2 regions of the Cellulophaga baltica 18 genome follow, and region 2 is predicted to be linked to the other one. Evidence: riboswitches for the same ligand, from Rfam matches in the RefSeq annotation. Region 2 holds a riboswitch; the other holds the start of a gene.
The links. Region 2 has a riboswitch for S-adenosylmethionine ahead of M666_RS08200 (homocysteine S-methyltransferase family protein). Riboswitches for the same ligand answer to the same signal wherever they lie in the genome.
Positions count from the first base shown of each region.

Region 1: another riboswitch for S-adenosylmethionine. It lies ahead of M666_RS15920 (Na+/H+ antiporter NhaC family protein); the one in region 2 lies ahead of M666_RS08200 (homocysteine S-methyltransferase family protein).

Region 1 is NZ_CP009976.1:3,715,437-3,718,621, forward strand. Features, by position in the region: gene M666_RS15915 (thiamine pyrophosphate-dependent enzyme) at 1-787, shown strand, start outside; SAM-I-IV-variant riboswitch at 1,031-1,128, shown strand; gene M666_RS15920 (Na+/H+ antiporter NhaC family protein) at 1,175-2,476, shown strand; gene M666_RS15925 (sensor histidine kinase) at 2,498-3,185, opposite strand, start outside.
Region 2 is NZ_CP009976.1:1,927,420-1,930,604, reverse strand. Features, by position in the region: gene metH (methionine synthase) at 1-146, opposite strand, end outside; gene M666_RS08200 (homocysteine S-methyltransferase family protein) at 277-1,275, opposite strand; SAM riboswitch class I at 1,466-1,590, opposite strand; gene M666_RS08195 (NAD(P)/FAD-dependent oxidoreductase) at 1,730-2,791, opposite strand; gene cobA (uroporphyrinogen-III C-methyltransferase) at 2,868-3,185, opposite strand, start outside.

The DNA.
Region 1 (3,185 bases), 1.8 Mb from region 2:
TCCTAAGATACACCAGAAAGACGATACCTCATTTCTTGATAAATTAAGAAAAAGCTTTCTCGGTTGGAAAGAAAACATGAAAGAACAGGCTTCTCCAACACGTGAGAACGAGCCTTTACACCCACAGATATTTGCTGGTTTTGTAAATGAATATGCCGCGGATGATGCCATCTTTACCGTAGAAACAGGAACATCAGCAATTTGGGCTGCACATCATATATCGTTTAACCAACAAAGACGCCTTATTGGTTCTTTTAATCATGGTTCTATGGCAGTTGGCCTACCATCTGCTATTGGAGCGCAATTAGCGCATCCTGAGAAAGAAATTTGGTGCCTTAGTGGTGACGGTGCTTTTAATATGGCGATGCAAGATTTTATTACAGCGGTTAGATATAAGCTTCCTGTTAAAATCCTAATTTTTAATAATTCTGAACTTAGTTTTGTAAAATTAGAAATGGAAGAAGTAGGTTTAGCGGCAAGTTTAGATGCCTTGCATGAAACCAATGTTAATTTTGCAGACTATGCTAAGCTATGCGGCGGCGACGGGGTACGTGTAGAACATGCTAAAGATATTGGCGCTGCCATACAGCAAGCAAAAAATAGTACAAAACCTTTTATAATAGATGCCGTAGTGAGCAGTGGAGAGTTATCATTACCCCCACATATTGGACTCAAACAAGCCATAGGATTTGGTACAGCGAAAGTTAAAGAGGTAGCACAAGTCATTACCGGAGATAAATCACAATGGGAGAATATAAAAAAAGAACTACAATCTTATTTTGACTAGTTACTTTTAAAATAGCACTTGTTAGATTTGTTATAGGTCTACACCGAATTACTAATCAAAGATCAAGTAAGCACAAATATGTTTGCTTGATCTTTAATTTTACTTGCTGTTTTGATGATTTATCTAAAATTCTTATTTAGCCTATAAATTAATTAGTAGTAAAAATTTCCTAAAAAATATTTTTAAGAATTAACTTTTTTTAAGAGATAGTTCTGCTTTTATACCCTAAATTAGCCGCCTTAAAATAATTATCAAGAATCTCAAAAAAAGAGATAGCAACCTGCAATAACGAGCAAGGTGCTAAAGAGATAAGCCAATTACTTGGAACCAATGTTAATTCATATTTCTATTTATTGCTGCTATTTCTTTTTTTAAATATAAGATCAGATGGCACAGAAAAAAGAACGTATCCCTAAATTTTCAGCATTAATTCCCCTATTCGTATTTGTTTTTACATTTTTAGGCGTGGGCATCTATCAAAATGATTTCTATGCGCTGCCGGCTCCAATTGCCGTCATTGTGGGTATTATCGTTGCTTTTGTTCTGTTTAAACAATCTATAGATTCCAAAATAAATACCTTACTCAAAGGTTGTGGAGATGATAAAATATTGACCATGTGCCTTATCTATTTATTGGCGGGTGCATTTGCCGCAATTACCAATGAAACAGGTAGTGTAGATGCCATTGTAAACCTTGGACTAGATTATATTGCACTTCAATATATCTATGTGGGCATCTTTATTATCGCTAGCTTTTTATCGGTTTCTACTGGAACTTCTGTAGGAGCTATTGTGGCCTTAGCTCCCATTGTTGTAGGTTTTGCAGATAAAAGTAGTGCAGATTTAGCCATTTTGTGTGGGGCATTATTAGGAGGGAGTATGTTTGGAGACAACTTATCCGTAATCTCTGATACCACCATAGCCGCAACACAATCTCTAGGCTGCAAAATGAGTGATAAATTTAAACAGAATATTAAAATTGCAGTTCCTGCTGCCTTGTTTACCATTGCTATCTTAGTTTTTCAGGGATTAGGGCTAAAATCTGATGAAACAGCAAGCATTATTTATAGTTATTCAATCATTAAAATAGCCCCCTATGTATTGGTTATCATCCTTTCTATAGTTGGCGTAAACGTATTTGCCACCTTATTGGTAGGTACTATTTTTGCAGGACTTCTAGGCATTTATTATGGTGATTTTACCTTGATAGCCTCCACGAAAATTGCGTACCTTGGTTTTACCAATATGACAGAGATCTTCTTACTGTCTTTGCTCACGGGAGGGTTGGCTGCATTAGTAGAAAAAAATGGAGGTATTGATTTTATACTCGTTAACATCAAAAAACTAATCAAAAACAAAAAATCAGCACAGTTAGGAATAGCAGGCTTGGTAAGTACTATTAATATGGCTATAGCCAATAACACGGTATCTATCATTATTGCTGGCCCAATTGCTAAAACTATAAATGATGAGTATGCTTTAGACCCTAAAAAAACAGCTTCTATTTTAGATATATTTGCCTGTATTATTCAGGGGTTATTACCGTATGGCGCCCAAGTATTAATGATTTTGAGTTTCTCAAAAGGAAAAATAGATTACCTAGACCTAGTATCAAACACTTGGTATTTACTATTACTATTTTTATATACTATAGCATTTATAACTTTAAAGCCCTTGAGAAAAGCGTAAGAACTTTTGATTATTCAGTTTCTAGTTGGTTTTTAGAAGTGTGAAGTAAAAGGTAGTTCCTACGCCTTCTTCGCTTTCTAACCAGATAGAACCTTTGCAAAACGTTACTATTTTTTTCACGATAGAAAGGCCTATTCCAGATGAAGATCCTGTGCTTTCTAATTTGGTGAAAATTTTAAAAATGCGTTCAAAATAATCTGCCTTAATCCCAATGCCGTTATCTTTTACAAAAAACTCATAAAAATCGCCCTTTTCAACAAATCCGACTTCAATATTCCCCTGTTCCTTATCACTATACCGTACGGCATTCTGAATTAAATTTTGAAAAATTTGCTTGTAGCGCCAAGCATTGCCAAAGAGGGTAGGTAAGTTTTCTTGAATCTTAATTGTAGTCGTATCTGGAATAAGCATGGTTTCTAGCACTTCTTTCAACATCACATTAAAATCTATCTGTGCATCTTGAGATTCCATTCTATCTATCGTAGAATAATCTAATATTCCTTTAATTAGAAAATCCATTCGTTCTACATTAAACAAAACTTGGTTTAACGGATTCAAGAGTTCTTCTCCCAAAGTCTCCTTATGATCATCCATAAACCAACCAATTAAAGTGTGAATATTAATCAGCGGTGCCTTTAAATCATGTGATACTACATGCGCGTATTCACTCAATTCCTGATTCTGTATGGATAAGTTTTTTAGTAATTCT
Region 2 (3,185 bases):
TTTTTTGATCCTGCTACGTTTGTACGCTCACCAACATTTACAAAGTTTGTATTTTCCGAAAGCACTAAAGGCTCCAGACCTGAAAGTTTCAGATACCGCTTTGGTTGTCGGTTGTTAGTTGATGGTTGTTTGCTCTCTTCTATCATAATTACAACCCTTTGTACTATTTTATAAACCTGATTAGAAGCTTTTTACAGCTAAGAATCTGATTCATTATTATTTTAAAATTATCTTCTTCTATATATTCTTGATCCAGCGCTAAAACACCATAACCAATTATTGCCCAGCAACGATTCTAGGTTTTATATCTTTCACTACATTGGCTATAGCAGAAATATGTTCTGGCGTGGTACCACAACAACCACCTACTATATTTACTAAGTTCTTTTCTACGTACTCTTTTATTTGCGCAGCCATTTCGGCTGGTGTTTCATCATATTCTCCAAAAGCATTAGGCAAACCTGCATTGGGATGTGCAGATACTGCAAAACCTGTTTTAGCAGATAATACTTCTAAATGAGGTACAAGCTGACTTGCTCCTAAAGCACAGTTAAACCCTACGGATAAAATTGGAATATGCGATATGGAGATCAAAAAAGCCTCTGCTGTTTGTCCTGACAAAGTTCTTCCAGATGCATCTGTAATAGTGCCACTCACCATGATTGGAATATCAATACCGCGCTCATCTTTTACTTCTTCAATAGCAAACAATGCTGCTTTTGCATTTAGCGTATCAAAAATGGTTTCTACCATTAATAAATCAGAACCACCATCAATTAAGGCTTCTACCTGCTGTTTGTACGCAATTCTTAATTCATCAAATGACACCGCTCTATATCCGGGATCATTTACATCTGGAGACATGCTTGCCGTTTTATTCGTAGGTCCAATACTACCTACTACAAAGCGGGGTTTATGCGGCTCTTTTGCCGTAAATTCATCGGCTACCTGCTTTGCAATCTTGGCCGATTCATAATTTAGCTCATAGACCAAGTCTTCCATAAAATAATCTGCCATGGCTATTGTTGTACTGGAAAAGGTATTTGTTTCAACAATATCTGCTCCGGCAGCAAAATATTTACGGTGCACATCTGCGATTGCTTTTGGCTGTGTTAAGGACAACAAATCATTGTTACCCTGTAAGGGATGCTCCCAGTCCTTAAAACGTTCTCCTCTAAAATCTTCTTCGGTAAACTTATGGCGTTGAAGCATCGTTCCCATAGCACCATCCAGCACCAAAATACGCTCCTTAAGTATGTCTTTTATATTCTTCATTTTTCAAATCTCTATACTATAAAAAAATGCGTTCAAGCGATATAACTATACTGCACACACCAGCACCACTTTTTATTACCTGCTAAGGCTAAAAATAGGATATCGCCAAATCACTTGCTTTTTCTGCAAATGAAACGCTCTAATCATAAATTATCAAGTAAAGTAAAAACTAAGACGAAATGTTTCGCTTTTGTTATCTATTTCAAAACGAGTAGGGTCTTGAATAGAACTTAGCACCTTCTTTTTAGGTAAAACTACTTAAAAGGGTTGCCAAGGCTTCATCGGGTCTAGTCCCTCCACCTTTCTTGATAACTATTTTCAATGTTGCAATGAACTTCAAACAATGACTGCAAAGAAACGTTACCGCCAAATTAAAACCAAATTATATGGTAAAATAAAAGCCTTCTAACTAGAACAGTAAGAAGGCTTTTGTATTTTTAAATCGCTTAAATTTTTACGATATACTCTGTACGACTTCTTTCTTTGCAACTTTCTTAGATCCATCAAAACCTTCTACACCACCTACGGTAGTATATTTCATTACATAACGTTTTCCAGGGTTGATAATCTGGTATGCAAACTGACACATAACAGCGGCCTCATGAAAACCAGAAAGTATCAATTTCAATTTCCCCTCGTAGGTATTAACATCGCCAATAGCAAAAACTCCTGGTATATTGGTTTGGTAATCTTTTGCGTTATTTACTTTAATCGCATTTTTTTCTATCTCTAGACCCCAATCTCCGATTGGTCCTAATTTTGGAGACAAACCAAATAATGGAATAAAGTTATCTACAGGTAAAATTGTTTCTCCTTTTTCAGCATCATTATGCTTAATAGTTACCGCTTCTACGTTACCATCACCGGCAATACCAATAACCTCAGCCTCTGTAAATAATTTAATTTTACCAAGCTTGGCTAATTCAGATGCTTTCTCTACAGAATCTAAAGCTCCTCTAAATTCATTTCTTCTATGCACTAAAGAAACTTCTGATGCAACATCTGCTAAGAAAATTGCCCAATCTAAAGCAGAATCTCCACCTCCAGCAATAACTACTTTTTTGTCACGATACACTTCAGGATCTTTAATAAAGTAATTTACCCCTTTATCTTCAAAGTCGATAATATTTGGAATTAAAGGCTTTCTTGGCTCAAAAGAACCCAAACCACCTGCAATAACAACTACCGGTGCCTGGTGCTGTGTACCTTTATTTGTCGTAACAATAAAAGAACCATCTTCTTGCTTATCTAATGTTTCAGCACGTTCTCCTAACGTATAACCCGCTTCAAAAGGCTTAATTTGTTCCATCAAATTATCTACCAGGGTTCCTGCTAAAATTTCTGGAAAAGCAGGAATATCGTAAATAGGTTTCTTTGGGTATATTTCTGAACACTGACCACCTGTTTGTGGTAATGCATCAATTAAATGGCATTTTAACTTTAATAATCCTGCTTCAAAAACGGTAAACAATCCTGTAGGTCCTGCTCCAATAATTAAAATATCTGTTTTTATCATCTCTCTACTAATTCAAAAAATTCTTGTGTTGAAATACGCTTAAAATACTACTGCAAATTTACGACAGTAAAATAAATTAATGGTGCACTTCGCTTACTTGTTTATACGACTCTATTGCACTTGAAAGTGCTTTTCTATGATTAACAACCTCACCAATTATTATAATTGCTGGATTTGCTAATTGTTGCTTATCTACTTCTGATTGAATAGTCGAAATAGTTCCTATTCCTATCTTTTCATCTTCTCTTGTACCATTCTGGATGATAGCGATTGGCGTATCTGCTTTCCCTTCTTCCTCAAACAAAGCTACTATTGCTGGCAATTTTGACATTCCCATTAATATAACCACAGTAGCGTTTGATTTTGCTGCTAAAGCTACATCTGAAGAGAGCTT